2 regions of the Bacillus yunxiaonensis genome follow, and region 1 is predicted to be linked to the other one. Evidence: a T-box and tRNA genes for the amino acid it is inferred to sense, from the RefSeq annotation. Region 1 holds a T-box; the other holds one or more tRNA genes.
What was found. The T-box of region 1 lies ahead of pheS (phenylalanine--tRNA ligase subunit alpha). A T-box ahead of a tRNA ligase gene usually reads a tRNA of that ligase, here a tRNA-Phe.
Positions count from the first base shown of each region.

Region 2: it encodes a tRNA-Phe, which carries the amino acid that the T-box ahead of pheS (phenylalanine--tRNA ligase subunit alpha) is inferred to sense. The anticodon was not compared.

Region 1 covers NZ_JBAWSV010000002.1:527,557-537,846, reverse strand. The annotation lists gene WAX78_RS08855 (DHA2 family efflux MFS transporter permease subunit) at 1-890, shown strand, start outside; gene WAX78_RS08850 (HD domain-containing protein) at 1,035-1,616, opposite strand; gene WAX78_RS08845 (hypothetical protein) at 1,746-2,159, opposite strand; gene WAX78_RS08840 (ammonia permease) at 2,195-2,548, opposite strand; partial or broken gene WAX78_RS08835 (DUF5643 domain-containing protein) at 2,644-3,096, shown strand; gene WAX78_RS08830 (CPBP family intramembrane glutamic endopeptidase) at 3,221-3,937, opposite strand; gene WAX78_RS08825 (hypothetical protein) at 4,507-4,845, shown strand; gene sspI (small acid-soluble spore protein SspI) at 5,353-5,562, opposite strand; gene WAX78_RS08815 (TrmH family RNA methyltransferase) at 5,645-6,442, shown strand; T-box leader at 6,475-6,703, shown strand; gene pheS (phenylalanine--tRNA ligase subunit alpha) at 6,748-7,782, shown strand; gene pheT (phenylalanine--tRNA ligase subunit beta) at 7,801-10,221, shown strand.
Region 2 covers NZ_JBAWSV010000006.1:34-6,548, reverse strand. The annotation lists gene WAX78_RS17385 (SH3 domain-containing protein) at 1-1,012, shown strand, start outside; gene WAX78_RS17380 (hypothetical protein) at 1,019-1,354, shown strand; gene WAX78_RS17375 (DUF3965 domain-containing protein) at 1,671-2,822, opposite strand; gene WAX78_RS17370 (CBS domain-containing protein) at 3,482-3,901, opposite strand; tRNA gene WAX78_RS17365 (tRNA-Glu) at 4,559-4,630, opposite strand; tRNA gene WAX78_RS17360 (tRNA-Asn) at 4,632-4,706, opposite strand; tRNA gene WAX78_RS17355 (tRNA-Ile) at 4,710-4,786, opposite strand; tRNA gene WAX78_RS17350 (tRNA-Trp) at 4,797-4,867, opposite strand; tRNA gene WAX78_RS17345 (tRNA-Thr) at 4,871-4,946, opposite strand; tRNA gene WAX78_RS17340 (tRNA-Phe) at 4,968-5,043, opposite strand; tRNA gene WAX78_RS17335 (tRNA-Asp) at 5,056-5,131, opposite strand; tRNA gene WAX78_RS17330 (tRNA-Met) at 5,134-5,210, opposite strand; tRNA gene WAX78_RS17325 (tRNA-Ser) at 5,239-5,331, opposite strand; tRNA gene WAX78_RS17320 (tRNA-Ala) at 5,350-5,425, opposite strand; tRNA gene WAX78_RS17315 (tRNA-Pro) at 5,440-5,513, opposite strand; tRNA gene WAX78_RS17310 (tRNA-Arg) at 5,523-5,596, opposite strand; tRNA gene WAX78_RS17305 (tRNA-Leu) at 5,600-5,688, opposite strand; tRNA gene WAX78_RS17300 (tRNA-Gly) at 5,703-5,777, opposite strand; tRNA gene WAX78_RS17295 (tRNA-Leu) at 5,814-5,894, opposite strand; tRNA gene WAX78_RS17290 (tRNA-Lys) at 5,912-5,987, opposite strand; tRNA gene WAX78_RS17285 (tRNA-Gln) at 5,993-6,067, opposite strand; tRNA gene WAX78_RS17280 (tRNA-Tyr) at 6,073-6,156, opposite strand; tRNA gene WAX78_RS17275 (tRNA-Val) at 6,173-6,248, opposite strand; rRNA gene rrf (5S ribosomal RNA) at 6,253-6,368, opposite strand; partial or broken rRNA gene WAX78_RS17265 (23S ribosomal RNA) at 6,462-6,515, opposite strand, start outside.

The DNA.
Region 1 (10,290 bases):
GTGAAGCGGGAAATAACGGTTGGAGCAGTGCAGAAGTTATCATTGCAATTGTAATTGGTATCATTGGACTAAGTTTATTCATATGGAGACAGTTAACGGCTGACAATAAAATGTTAGATCTGCGCGTATTCCGCTATTCTGCATTTACTTCGACGCTTTTAATCAATGCAATTGTTACAATGGCATTATATGGCGGCATGATATTGCTTCCTGTATATTTACAAAATATCCGTGGATTTACACCGATTGATTCCGGATTACTCCTTCTTCCAGGATCTTTAATCATGGGATTGATGGGGCCGTTTGCCGGGAAATTATTTGATAAATATGGAATTCGCCCACTTGCTATTTTTGGATTACTTCTTACAACGTACGCAACATATCAATTTACACATTTAACATTAGACACACCTTATTTTGAAATTATGAGAGATTATATTATTCGTTCGTTTGGGATGTCCTTTATCATGATGCCAATCATGACAGCGGGGATGAATGCTCTACCAATGAGACTCATTTCTCATGGAACGGCAACGCAAAATACATCAAGACAAGTTGCTGGTTCAATCGGGACTGCGCTCTTAATTACAATTATGACGCAGCAAACGACAAATCATATGGCAGACTATGCAAATGCAATAACAACAACGAATCCAATTATTGTAGACAAACTAGCTCAAATGGGGCAAAGTGTTGCTGCATTGACTGGGTCAGCTCAGGCAGGAAACGCGTTAGGTTCGCAAATGCTATTTGGGCAAGTTTCGAAGTTGTCCGTTATTAACGGAATTAATGATGCGTTTTGGATTGCGACGCTCTTAACAGCCATTGCCTTAGTCTTATCGTTTTTCTTACAACCAGGAAATAAGGCGAACAAAAAAGCAGAGAGATAATCTCTGCTTTTTTTATTTGTAAGTTTGTTATTCATGTATTTTCAGTTATCCCGCTATTTTGGGCGGTAAGAGCCCGATTGGGTGAGCCTTCCATCAGTGGGGGATGAAGAAAATCCCCCATTGATGGAAGTTTCACTTTTTATGTTAATGCTGTACAAGTTTTGTTTGTTCTTTTCCTTTATTTGCAGGAATATGCAAACAGGATGGTGGATTTGTTTGTAATTCGCGATCTACCATCTGATCTAATCGCTTGATCGCTTGCAGTGCTTTTTCATAAGAGATTGTTCGATAGTGATGTGTTCCCCCTGGTTCTTCATCTGCTTCATCTGCCCATTTAATAATATTTTGCAGAGACGTTCTTTCAAGTGTTTGCTCTAGTAGAAAAGAATCAGTGTGCAGGAGAATGGCAACAGAAATTTCCTTTGCTTGATTAGGGTGTTCTCCTAATCGGATTAGCAATTTATGAGCTCTTTCCGCTCCTTTAATAGCGTGTATATCATTCTCTTTATACAATTCATAGTCCCATTCCCCATTGCGATACCATGTGTGATGTCCGATATCATGAAGAAAGCCAGCCTTTGTTGCCGCATCGACTGAGGCGTGATGCTTTTTGGCTAAGTGGAACGCGTGATAAGCGACAGCAATCGCATGAACCATTCCAGAACGGTTTACATATTTTTGGGTGATGGGATGCTGAAAAATTTGTTCAAGTGTAACACGGCGCATAAAACATTCACTCCTTTCATTCAGTGCAGTATATTTTAGAGAAAAACAATAGCTATAAATATATTTTGAACATTTTACTACATCATTGTTATGTTAGTAAAGTAATTAATGATGTAATAGAAAAAAAATTTATTCTACTTTTACTTGAAAGATATACCCCACATCGCCTTGCTCCCAAAAAACGCCGATATGATATATGTATGTTCCAGGTTCACTTGGAAGAGGAATTGTATTGTTTTTATTTAAAACAACAGGAACAGCGGCTCCGTTACGAAGCATCGTAACATCAATTGATTTCTGTTTCCTTTTTGATTTGACAGAGAAGGCAGCTTCACTTCCTTTTCGTACAACAGCGGGTGTATGTTTGGTGGCTATTTGCTCAGGACCAATCTTATCCACACATTTTGTATCCCAGCAATAACTTCCCTGATATACTTCTAAAGGTTTCTCGTTTACTTTTACACTCATTTTTGGAAGCGATTCTTGTTCTTGGTGGCAACTTGCTAAAAATAAGAAGCAAAAAAACAAGAAGGATTTTTTCAAGTTATGTTCTCCTTTCAAGATAATAAAGAAGAGTATTACATCATTTCATAAAAAAACATCCCTACTACAACAAGAGAAAATACAGTAATCCCTACATGTTTAATGCTAGTTATTTGATTGCGCGCCCCGCTAATTCCTGCTAATAAACTAGCGATAGCTAACATACCCCAGTACATAGACGTCGAAAGTAGGAGAGACTGTTCTGCATCCCTTCCTATCCCTGCAAAAATAAGAGGCAGGAGAACGAGTGAAAAACAAACGATTCCCATTAGAAGAATAAACCATTTTTTATGTATTGCTCCTCTTATAATGAAAAATAGTCCCCCGCCAATGCCGCATAGTACAAGAACGGGTACGAAAAATATCCAGAGTAAGCTAAAGATTGGCATATGTAAGAAAACCTCCTATGTAATAAGTTATATTTTATAACAAGCGGTTTATTTTGGATATTATGAAAAAATGTGGATTTTTGATAGAAATGGATGATACACAAGTTGTATATCGAGATATCAGATTGATGAGCCATAAATCTTCTGTTAAAGGAGAATGGGGATTTTCTTTTAAAGCGTCTGGCGATAAGTTAAAAATAGAGACAAAGACAATACCGATTCATAAGCATTTTACATTGCAAAACGGTCAAAGGATAGAAGTTGAAGATTTAAAAATCACGCCAGCATCTACGAAATTGAACTATAAAATGCTAAACGGAACAGAGCTAGATGTAACTTTTTCTGCGAAAGATCAAAATGGTAATGACTTAAAGCCTGTGTCAGGACATACATTACTTAAAGACAGTTATTCGTGTTTTGAAACACTGGACGATAGTGTTTCAAAAATTACGTTTACTCCTACAGTAACATCTGGTGAAGAAGGAGAAAAGAAAACGGATTATCGAAAAGTGCTAAAAGAGGAAGCATTTGAAGTTGTTGTAAAATAGGAAAAGAGGTATCGCTTTGTAGTGATACCTCTTTTCATCCCGCTACTTTTGGGCAGTAAGACCCCGAGTGGGTGGGCTCTCCATCAGTGGGGGATGAAGCCCCCCAACTGATGGAAGTTTCACTTTATAATAAAAACGCCAGTGTGTTATTTATCATATGGAATAACATAGCTGGAATAATGGAGTTCGTTTTTTTACATAATACAGCCATAAACATGCCCATGATAAAAGCACTAACCATAATACCTAGAGAATATGTATGAGCGATTCCAAAGATGAAGCTTGATCCGATTGATGCCAGCCAAAATGGAAAACGCTGCTGGAAAAATTGAAGAATGATTCCGCGGAAAATAAGTTCTTCAAAAATAGGAATGAATATGGCAGATCCAATTATTAATAGAATTTTATATTGTTTTAAAGTTTCTAAATGTAAAGCATTAGATTGTTGCTGCGGTGCATCAGGAAATAAAGATGCAAGGAAGAACTGATTGATAAGGATACTAAGTCCCAAGAAAAGAAATAAGTATATATATGTACGAACTTTCTTGAGTACTTGAAAGTTGAAAATAGGAAATAATAATCTTTTAATCGGTTCGAATTTATAAATGAATAACAATAAAACTAATAATTGTAAAAGAGTGTTTCCAGTATTTCCGATTGATTCATATAGGGCAATTTGTTTTTTGTCAGTAAGACCATGGGTGTAAATGATAGCAGGGAGTACTACAAATAAGCCGCTTATGAGTCCTGTTCCAAAATAAGCGAATAACAAAGAACCAATGAATTTTCCCCATGATAAAGAATGTTTTTGATCATATGTAAGTTGTACAGAATGCTGCATATATCCAATCCTCTCTATTATGTATATTTAAAATTATACATATTTGGATAAAATGTTCTATAGTCAAATATTACATAATAGTTAAAAATTTCATAATTAAAATAAAAACCACCCCAGCATTTGCTAAGGTGATTTTTATTCCGCTATTCGTGGACAGTAATACCCTCACCTCAAGATTCAGAGAGAAGCGTTGTCCAGCTCTAGCAGCTAGAATCTCCGGTCGTTTCGCCCCCTCGGACGAGGCAAAAAGCGCCTCTCTGGCGTCCTGCGATTCTGGGCGGCCGCTTTCGCTTTTCTACAGAAGATAGGTGTGGGGATTACTGCTGGCATGCGCCAGATTGGTGAGAGCTTTCCATCGGTGGAGGATGAAGAAAACCCCCACTGATGGAAGTTTCGCTTTATTTTGGATAGAAAAAGAGAATCTAGTATTTGCTGGAGAAGGCCATGTCGTTATGATTGATAGAAGAGATAAAAAATTATTAACCATGATATAGAGCAAGGTATCAAAAATCTTACTAATACAGAAATCACGCCTAATTTTGGGAATATTTTAACAAAATGATCGAAAGTTGTCCAAATGTCTATTTCGCAGAGCCATATTCGGTCATATAAATATAAGTAACCTCATAAAGAAAGGAATTGATTTTATGGCACTTTTAACTAACTGTCAAACTTGCACTCCTCCTGCAGGTTCAACATCTATTCTCACTGTAAACGTACCTGGTGGACTTGCTATTAACCTATTGGGAATTCATATTGAAGTTTGCCCAGTCTGTATTACAGTATTTACTGGTGGTGGTACACTAACAGCTCAACAACAAAATATTGCAAACAACCTTCTTCAGTCTATTCGCACCTTCGTCCCAAATATTCCGGATATTCCATCTATTTCGGATACTCAAGCATAAATAAATTAATAAGTGTATAGGTATATGAATTAGCCTTCGGTTTTCTCCGCAAGGCTTTTTTATATAATGCATTTTTCTTTTTTGAGGAGCAATACTGAGCGATAGTCATTTCGCAATCATTGCTTTCAATTTTACTGAGTTGGTGTCGTTACGAAAACAGTTAAAACATTTGTTGTTCGGATGAACGCGATTATAAATACCATTTTAGGCCCGTTATTCAATGGAATTATGGAGGATATCAACAATTAAGCCTATTAAACGCTGTTGCGGCGACTATTGAAATAATCAACAGCTATTTTTCGGGGCATTAAAATGTCAACCTTATCTTTGGGTAAAGAGCTTAAAATGTTCCATAGTTACATACTATGTAATCATTTGAAATTCCATAATCAAAATAGAAATCACCTCAGCAAATGCTGAGGTGATTTCTATCATTCTTACTCCGTTATTTTTATAAAGCAAAATTTCTTTACCTTAAGAGTCAAGGATAGGTGAGGAAGAAATTCTTTATTTTTTTAAGCCTTGCTCCAACGTCGTTAACATCTCATGTTTTTCATTTTCATCAGCATTTTTCCAAATGACTTCAAACAAAACGCCAAGTCCTGGAAGCATTTTTTCTTCCCCGCTTTGAATCGCATCGATAATTGTTTCTTGTAATTGGTCTTGCGTATTTCCTGATACGTTCGCTAATACAGCACCGCGTAAATTAAAGTTCATCACTTTCACCTCTTTTTAGGAATGGAAACTGACATTAGTTTTTGTTCTTTTTTATGTAAATATGTATGAAAAATAGGCTATAATGAGAAGACAAGAAGAGAGGGAAATACATATTATGAAAAACATTGATTCAGTACAAAATCCGCGCGTAAAGCAGTGGAAAAAGCTGCAGACGAAAAAAGAGCGCGATAAAAAAGGACTATTTTTTGTAGAAGGATTCCATTTAGTGGAGGAAGCTTTAAAAGCAGGAGTTGTAACAGAACTTATCGTTTCAGATCAAACAGATCTTCCGAAAGATTGGACGGTTGCTGATGTCGAAATGTATATTGTGCCTGAAGTAATTGTAAAGGTACTTCGTGAAACAGAAACAACACAAGGCGTATTTGCGGTTTGTGAAAAACAAGAAAAAGAAGTGAATTTGACAGATGGAAAATTCCTATTACTTGACGGTCTGCAAGATCCAGGTAACTTAGGAACAATTATTCGTACAGCAGATGCAGCTGGTATTCATGCCGTTGTGCTTGGAGAAGGATGCGTTGATATTTATAACAGTAAAGTACTGCGTTCTACACAAGGCTCTGTATTCCATTTACCGATTGTAAAAGGAAGCTTAGAAGAATGGGTAGACAAATTAAAAGAAAAGAACGTTCCTGTATACGGAACAGCTCTTGAAAACGGGGTTCCGTACGGTGAAGTTACACCGGCGGGAAGTTTCGCACTAATTGTAGGGAACGAAGGAAATGGTGTACGCCAAGAGATTCTTACTAAATGTAATCAAAACTTATACATCCCGATTTATGGAGGAGCAGAATCATTAAATGTTGCGGTTGCAGCAGGGATTTTAACGTATTATTTACAAACTCCGGTTGCGAATCGATAAAAAACTTCTTATAATAGATGGAAGTAAAATAGTTAAAAACGTTGATAGAGAAGAGTAACTTGCAAAATCGCCATATAGGGAGAGAATTCCGTAGACTGAAAGTATTCTCATGGTAGACGTAAGTGAATTCACCTCTGGAGTTGACGCCAGGACCATGTAAATGTAAAGGCGTTCCGGCTTAAAAAGCCGTTATAACGAATTGAGTGGGCAGACTTGTTCTGTCAATTTAGGGTGGTACCGCGAATTTACCTCGTCCCTTTTTAGGGAGCGAGGTTTTTTTATTTTTAAAATTAGGAGGGTTCCAAATGGAAGCACGTTTAAAAGAGCTAAAGCAAGAAGCGTTAGAGCTTATTGAAAAAGCGAAGGAGCTAAAGGGCTTAAACGATGTACGCATAGCGTATTTAGGAAAAAAAGGTCCGATTACAGAAGTACTGCGCGGCATGGGGAAATTATCTCCAGAAGAGCGTCCGCGTATGGGAGCGTTAGTAAATGAAGTGCGTGAAGCAATTCAAACACGTTTAGAAGAAAAAATTAATCATTTAGAAAAAGCGGTAATTGAAGCAAAATTATCATCTGAAACAATTGATGTAACATTACCAGGCCGTCCTGTAAATACAGGCTGTCACCATCCGTTAACAGCAGTTGTTGAGCAAATTGAAGATTTATTCATCGGTATGGGGTATGAAGTTGCTGAAGGTCCAGAAGTAGAAAAAGACTATTACAACTTCGAAGCGTTAAACTTACCGAAAGATCACCCAGCACGCGATATGCAAGATTCTTTCTACATTACAGAAGAAATGTTGCTTCGTACACATACATCTTCTGTACAAGCAAGAACGATGGAAAAGAATACAGAAAAAGGCCCAATTAAAATTATTTGCCCTGGTAAAGTATATCGCCGTGATGATGATGATGCAACGCACTCTCACCAGTTCATGCAAATCGAAGGTCTTGTAATCGACAAAAACATTCGTATGAGTGATTTAAAAGGTACATTACAAGCATTTGCGAAGAAGATGTTCGGTGAAGACCGTGAAATTCGCCTTCGCCCAAGTTTCTTCCCATTCACAGAGCCATCTGTTGAAATGGATATTTCTTGTATGATGTGTCATGGAAAAGGTTGCGGCACATGTAAAGGAACTGGCTGGATTGAAATTTTAGGTGCAGGTATGGTTCATCCGAACGTTCTTGAAATGGCTGGCTATGATTCAAAAGAATATCAAGGCTTCGCATTCGGTATGGGTGCAGAGCGTATTGCGATGTTAAAGTACGGCATTGATGACATTCGTCATTTCTATACAAACGATGTACGTTTCTTACAACAATTCAAACGAGCGTAAGGGAAGGAGAGATAAAGAATGTTCGTATCATATCGTTGGTTACAAGAGTATGTAGATATTAAAGATGTAACAGCACAAGAATTAGCTGATAAAATTACGAAAAGCGGTATCGAAGTAGAAGGCGTTGAAGTATTAAATAAAGGCGTAAAAGGTGTTGTAGTTGGTCACGTATTAGAGTGCGAAAAACACCCGGAAGCTGATAAGTTAAGCAAATGCTTAATCGACATCGGTGAGGAAGAGCCAGTTCAAATTATTTGCGGAGCTCCTAACATTGCGAAAGGTTTAAAAGTTCCAGTTGCAAAAGTTGGTGCTGTTCTTCCTGGCAACTTCAAAATTAAAAAGGCAAAACTACGCGGCGAAGCATCTCATGGTATGGTTTGTTCTTTACAAGAGCTTGGCATTGATGGGAAATTAGTTGCAAAAGATTATGCAGAAGGTATTTTCATCTTCCCAAGTGATGCAGAAGTTGGCGCAGATGCATTAGAAATCTTAAACCTACATGATGAAGTACTTGAACTAGGTTTAACACCGAACCGCGCAGATTGCTTAAACATGTTAGGTGTTGCATACGAAGTAGCAGCAATTTACGGTCGTGAAGTGAAACTTCCAGCAGCAGACTTACAAGAAGCAGCAGAAAAAACATCTGATTACATTTCTGTAAGTGTAGAAGCAACAGAGCAAAACCCACTATACATTGCAAAAATGGTGAAAAACGTAAAAGTTGGTCCATCACCAATCTGGATGCAAACGCGCCTAATGGCAGCGGGTATTCGTCCGATTAGCAACGTAGTTGATATTACAAACTATATCTTAATTGAATACGGTCAACCGTTACATGCGTTTGACTATGATAAATTAGGATCAAAAGAAATCGTTGTTCGTCTTGCACAAGAAGGCGAGAAAATGACAACATTAGACGATCAAGAACGTACATTACAAGCTCACCACCTTGTCATTACAAATGGTACAAAAGCATTAGCTGTTGCCGGTGTAATGGGCGGAGCAAACTCTGAAGTAGATAACGATACAGTAAACGTATTAATCGAGTCTGCATATTTCGCAGGTCAAACAGTACGCCGCACATCAAAAGACTTAGGTCTTCGCAGCGAATCAAGTGCTCGTTTTGAAAAAGGCATCGACCCAACACGTACATTCGAAGCGATTCAACACGCAGCGGCATTAATGGCAAAATATGCTGGCGGCGAAGCGTTAGAAGGCGTTGTAGAAGTTGATAACTTACAAGTAGAAGAGCGTACAGTATCTGTTACAGTTGAAAAAATTAATCGTGTATTAGGTACAGACATTTCTGCTAATCAAGTGAGCACAATCTTTACAAACTTAAAGTTCCCATTCACAGAAGTGGAAGGAACATTCCATGTGAACGTACCAGCACGTCGTCCTGATATTACAATTTCAGAGGATTTAGTAGAAGAAGTAGGTCGCTTATACGGATACGACCATATTCCTTCAACATTACCAACTGGTACAATCACGCGCGGTAAATTAACAGCGGCGCAAACAAAGCGTCGTAAAGTACGCCGTTATTTAGAAGGCGCTGGTTTATATGAAGCGATTACGTATTCATTAACAAGTGCTGAAAAAGCAAAACAATATATGGTTGAGTCAAACGAAAAGACACCTGTGAACCTTGCACTTCCAATGAGTGAGGAGCGCAGTCAGCTTCGTTTAAGCCTAGTACCGCAATTATTGGAAGCAGTAGCTTATAACAACGCTCGTAAAGTAGATAACGTTGCGTTATACGAAGTAGGTTCTGTATTCTTACCAACAGTAGAAGGCGAACTTCCTAAAGAAGAACAACATCTTGCTGGTGTTATGACAGGGCTAGCTCTTCATCATCAATGGCAAGGTGAGAAGAAGGCTGTTGACTTCTTCGTTATGAAAGGTGTATTAGAAGGCTTATTTGACGTACTTGGCGTTGCGAAGAGCATCACATATGTACCGGCAAAACGTGAAGGCATGCATCCAGGACGTACAGCTGATATTGTACTAGACGGCGAAAATATTGGTTTCATCGGTCAATTACACCCAGAAGCGCAAAAACAATTAGATGTAAAAGAAACGTACGTATTCGAATTATCTCTTGCGAAAGTATTCGCAGCAGAGGCAGAAGAAACGTACTACACAACAATCCCGCGCTTCCCATCTATGACACGCGATATGGCTGTTGTAGTAGCGAAAGAAGTAAAAGCTGGTGAAATGAAGCAAACAATTGCTGAAGCAGGCGGAGAGCTTCTAAAAGAAGTAACATTATTCGACTTATACGAAGGCGAAAAAATGGAAGAAGGCAAGAAATCACTTGCATTCTCTATGAACTACTTCGACCCAGAACGTACATTAACAGATGAAGAAGTAACAGAAGCACATAGCCGTGTATTAGCAGCGGTAGAAGAGAAATTTGGTGCAGAGTTACGTAAATAATAAAAAAGCAGCCTTGTGGCTGCTTTTTATTGTTTTTTGTGTAATTTATCCCGCTATTCGGGGGCAGTT
Region 2 (6,515 bases), on a different contig from region 1:
AGTGTACACTAGCCCTAAAGCAACAGATTCTGTTATTGAAACCATTCCAAAGAACACTCCAGTTACAATTCTTGAAACAACAAACGAATGGTATAAAATTCACACTCAAAATAAAACTGGCTATGTAAAAAAAGAAGCAATTTCTTTAGCAAAAACAAGCAATAGTAAGCAACAATATATCGTTAATGCAGATGCATTAAACGTTCGCTCTGAGCCAAATACGCAATCTGAAATTATTGATGTATTACCGAATGGAAAATTTGTTACGATTCAAGAAGAACAAGAGGGATGGTATAAAGTTATACATAATGGAACAAGTGGCTATGTAAAGAAAGAATTTTTATCTAACGTAGCTCAGCCATTAGTAAAAGGAATTACTGTACAAGGCGGAAGTTCTTATTATGTGGCTACTCCAGTATTAAAAGTACGCAGCGGTGCAGGAACAAATACAGCTATTATTGGCTCTTTACAGAATGGAGCACAAGTACAAGTCGTCGGAAAGGTTGGCACATGGTATAAAATTCGCTACGGATCTGGATATGGCTATGTCGGACAACAATATATACTGCAAGGAAAACAGCAACCACAACAACAGCAAGCTAAACCATCTATTCCAGCTGTATTTAAATATCCAACTCAAGGGAACGTGAGCTCAACATTTGATGTACGTTGGGGACAGATGCACTATGGTGTAGACTTTGCGGCAACCGGAAATGTTCCAATTCAAGCTGCTGCACCTGGCACTGTTGTTAAGTCGTACTATTCTACAAGCTATGGAAATGTTGTATTTGTTGCCCATTATATAAATGGGAATTTATATACAACTGTATATGCTCACATGAGCAATCGTGCGGTTAAAGTAGGCGATAAAGTAGCAACGGGCCAATTGCTCGGTTATATGGGAAATACAGGACATTCCACTGGTCAACACTTACATTTTGAATTACATAACGGGGAATGGAATTTTGAAAAAACAAATGCAGTAAATCCGCTTCCTTACCTAGTTAGGTGATGTAAGATGACACGTAATATTCCACTAATTATTGAGTATTTAGCATTTTTCGGTCTAATTTGTTGCTTATTAATTTACAATACAAACATTGTATTTTTAAGCATCACTATTGCATTTGTTGCTTGTGAAGTGATGATGGAAGTATTCAAAATTCGATTAAAACGACATATTTCACACATATATACTGCACTGTTCATTATAAGTTCCTTACTAACAAATATTATTTTCACTGGACTACATGCCGCCGCAATTTTTCCGGTATTCTTTATGACTATTCTTCTTATAGTATCTCAATATATATATGTTCCAGAATATCGTAAACAGCAATATCAAGAAACATAGAAAGAGGGAAAATATTGCAACGCTTCTTCAAAGCTAGTCTAACAAAATCTTTTTCAGACTTATATGAAAGAATGAATGAATTTTTTGGTATTAAAGAAAATAGAAATAGCCAATTCCTTTTATATGGAATGATTTCTCTCATAATAATCTCTTTTTTTATTTACTATTAAATAAGGATTCCACATAAAGTGGAATCCTTATTTGTATTCTACGCTATTTCTTTTTATTAGATAAAGTATGCCTTCTCAAAGGAACGCACTTTATAAATTCACGTAACCATTAGTGGAAAAAACACCAAATTAGGGAAAGACCCACTTTAGCCACATGCATATTGTTCATAAATAAAACTTAAGTTATATTTATGTTCTAAGTCCATACGCTGTTCATCGCTACACCAGTAAAATAAAATGTCATGTATTGATGCATAGCGCTTATTCTTTAAAAATTGCTTAATAAAAGAAGGGAAACAATTTGGTAATTGTATAAATATATAATTGCGTAGTAGTTCCTCTTTGTAGCCTACTCCTTTACATATATACATGAGTTCTTCACAATAATATGCATGCTGTGGAACTTGAATCATCTCGAAAAATGGAACATATGATAATAATTTCCCGATAAAATGCTCATATTTTTTTATAAATTCAAATGACATATATTCCATTATTTCTTTTATAACAAATAAATAATCATCAACATGAGTTGTCTTTAATGGATTAAGATGATCTGATATTTGTGCAATCACCGCATGCTGACATGCTACAACAGCTCGGCTTGGTTCATAATATGTTAAGAAATCCGTGCATTTTCTATATTTTTTCAATAAATCTAGTGTGTATAAATCATAAATATATGTATTACAATATACCGCTAACTCCATTAAGTTTCCATCTAACTTCTCTTTTGATAATGTCTTCGCTTGTTTACAAAGATATAGAAACATAAATTCCAACATTTCTTTATGCGACAAAAGTACCTTATACTTTTCAATACACTCTACATTAAATTTAATTCTTTCCCAAATAAAGTAATCATTGCTATCTAACTCGGCAACTTTTTGTTTTATAATTAAATAATTCCAAGCAACTACTTGTGTAAACACATCCCATGATTCATACTCTAAAGATGTTTGTACGAATTCCTCTAATCCTTCTTCAACCATAAAACAATATGCTCGTTCATACCATCCTACTTCTTGACATAGACGAACAATTCGAACTAAAGTTGGCATTTCATCTTTATGAAACTTTGGTAAATCATGTGATTTTTTCATTCCATATAAAATAAAAGGAATTAAATTTTCTTTCTTGTAAAATTCTTTTTCTTTCCAAGCCAGAATAGTTCGTTCTTTCCCTTCTCCTTTTGGACGCTCTGGTATAAGCAAAGAGAACAAGTCCGCAAAATTTTCTGGCTTTTCATACGCATCCGTAACCAAATTCCAATTAGGTTCGGTTTGCATAATCGTCATATAATTCCCCCTCCCTTTTCTATATGTATGATAAAATGCTTACATGTTAATCTATATTATTAATATTACTATATTCAAAATAACATATGATACTTATATTTATTAGTATACCACTTTTTTCATATGATAATAGTTGTTAACAAAAATTTCAAATGTAAATTACATAAGGTGAAACTTCCATCAGCGGTTTTTTCATCCCTCACCTATCTTCCTCGTTTCCCTTTGAATCTTGAAATAGGAGTCTTACTGCCCACGGATTATGAATTAAACCAATCGATTATATTTTGGAAGTTTATCCCTACCCTAATTTGCTTTCTACTAAATTTTAAGATGAAAGTATTACTACTCGCAAATAGTGAGATAAAATGAAACTTCCAACAGTGAGTTTTTTCATCCCTCACTGTTGGAAAGCTCTCACCAATAGAACGTTTACTGACAGTTATCCCACCTATCTTCTTTAGAAAAGCGGAAGCGGAAGCGGATCGCTCAGAATCGCAGGACGCCTGCACCCAACACAGAGAGGCGCTTTTTGCCTCGTCCGAGGGGCCAAACGACCGAAAATTCTAGCCGCTAGAGCTGGACAATGCTTTTCCCTCAATCTTAAGGTGAGGTTCTTGTTGGCCACGAATAGCGGGATAAAAAACAGCATAAAATATTCTTTACTTTATATCCTCTGATATTTCACTTAAGGCAACACCCGCTTGATCATCTGCATATTTAGTTGTCGCTAAATCCCCAAGTGATAACATTCCAACAATTTGTCCATGTTCAATTACCGGCAATCTTCTGATTTGGTAACGTGCCATTAACTCTGACGCTTTTTCAACAGCGTCATCAGGAGACACTGAAATAATTTGTGTTGTCATAACATTTGTAATTTGATTAGAACCTGGGTGCTTTTCTGCAATTCCTCTCACAACTAAATCACGGTCTGTTACAAGACCAATAACGTGATTATTCTCTACAACAGGAATCATCCCTATATCTTCTTCTTTCATTTTCACAGCTGCTTCATACACATTATCTAGCGGCGTACAATGTACAATATTTGTGCTCATCAATTCTCTAACAGTTGTCATAAATATATACCCTCCTTTACACACTTTAGCCTTTCCAATTCTCCTTATTTAAATTCGCAGTTCCTAGAAAGATGAATGCAATACGATACGCTCATCTCTGTAAAAACAAAGGATTTTTCTCTTTAACAACCTCGGACAATTGTCTAAATAGCGCCAGCTAAGGACAATTAGACTTTTAGTCACTAGTCATAGAACTATAAATTAAGTTGGGTATTCTAAAATATGACGATCCATCTAAGATCATTAGAATTGAGAAGAGAAAATATTGATTTTATTCATCAGTGCAGCTAAAATAGTCAATCGATAAAATATAATGTATAATGTTCTTTCCTAATTACACAAAATAATACAAAATCCTTTATTATTCACAATAAAAAATGAAATATTTCATAATATGTTAAAAATAAAGTGACACTCTCATCAATAGGGTTTTCTTCATCCCTCACTAATCGAGCTCTTATGGGCAGTTATCACCCAGCTATCTTCTTTGACTCCTATGAGCTTTAAGGTAGATTTAGAAATAATAGGATAAACATGTTTGTAAGGAGATTATTGATCAAGGAAGTAATTATGGTTTGATAAAACAAAGATATAGAAGATATAGTATCTATTTTCTTCAAAAAAAAAGAGTCAGCATATTGCTGACTCTTTTTTTAGTGACCCGTACGGGATTCGAACCCGTGTTACCGCCGTGAAAGGGCGGTGTCTTAACCACTTGACCAACGGGCCATGGCTCCGCAGGTAGGACTCGAACCTACGACCGATCGGTTAACAGCCGATAGCTCTACCACTGAGCTACTGCGGAATATGGTGGGCCTAAATGGACTCGAACCATCGACCTCACGCTTATCAGGCGTGCGCTCTAACCAGCTGAGCTATAGGCCCATATTTCTTACAGGGGCAGTAGGAATCGAACCCACACCGGAGGTTTTGGAGACCTCTGTTCTACCTTTAAACTATGCCCCTAAGTGGTGCCGGCTAGAGGACTTGAACCCCCAACCTACTGATTACAAGTCAGTTGCTCTACCAATTGAGCTAAGCCGGCTAGTTTACAAAAAAAAAAAAATGGTGGCTCGGGACGGAATCGAACCGCCGACACGAGGATTTTCAGTCCTCTGCTCTACCGACTGAGCTACCGAGCCTTTATGTAAAAATGGCGGTCCCGACCGGGGTCGAACCGGCGATCTCCTGCGTGACAGGCAGGCATGTTAACCACTACACCACGGGACCATTGGTTGCGGGGACAGGATTTGAACCTGCGACCTTCGGGTTATGAGCCCGACGAGCTACCAGACTGCTCCACCCCGCGATGATATAATATTCTTTTAAATAAAAAATGGAGGAGGTAGAGGGATTCGAACCCCCGCGCGACTCTCGCCGCCTGTCGGTTTTCAAGACCGATCCCTTCAGCCGAACTTGGGTATACCTCCGTATATATGAAGCTTTAATGGTGGAGCCTAGCGGGATCGAACCGCTGACCTCCTGCGTGCAAGGCAGGCGCTCTCCCAGCTGAGCTAAGGCCCCATTTTTTAAAACTATCGGGAAGACAGGATTCGAACCTGCGACCCCCTGGTCCCAAACCAGGTGCTCTACCAAGCTGAGCCACTTCCCGTTAATAAAGCGCGCCCGAGAGGACTCGAACCCCTAACCTTTTGATCCGTAGTCAAACGCTCTATCCAATTGAGCTACGGGCGCATATGGTGCCGAGGGCGGGGGTCGAACCCGCACGGTGGTCACCCACCGCAGGATTTTAAGTCCTGTGCGTCTGCCTGTTCCGCCACCCCGGCGTCATATTGAAAATTGGAGCGGAAGACGGGATTCGAACCCGCGACCCCAACCTTGGCAAGGTTGTATTCTACCACTGAACTACTTCCGCAAAACATATATGACTGATTGCTTATTTAATTAAAAGTGCGGGTGAAGGGAGTCGAACCCCCACGCCAAAGGCGCCAGATCCTAAGTCTGGTGCGTCTGCCAATTCCGCCACACCCGCATATTATATTTTAAAAATGGTGAGCCATGAAGGACTCGAACCTTCGACCCTCTGATTAAAAGTCAGATGCTCTACCAACTGAGCTAATGGCTCTTAAATGGCTGGGCTAGCTGGATTCGAACCAGCGCATGACGGAGTCAAAGTCCGTTGCCTTACCGCTTGGCTATAGCCCATCAAATGGTGGAGGGGGGCAGATTCGAACTGCCGAACCCGAAGGAGCGGATTTACAGTCCGCCGCGTTTAGCCACTTCGCTACCCCTCCGACATTTAAATATATATGGTGGAGGATGACGGGATCGAACCGCCGACCCCCTGCTTGTAAGGCAGGTGCTCTCCCAGCTGAGCTAATCCTCCATTTGCCTGGCAACGTCCTACTCTCACAGGGACAAAGTCCCAACTACCATCGGCGCTAGAGAGCTTAACTTCCGTGTTCGGTATGGGAACGGGTGTGACCTCTCTGCCATCATTACCAGACTTTTATTATTATACACATTCTTTTCAGAATGTCAACAGGAATTTCAAAAAAATATATTCCTTCAAAACTAGATAACATTTGCTTCATATTATATGGTTAAGTCCTCGATCTATTAGTATTCGTCAGCTCCACATGTCACCATGCTT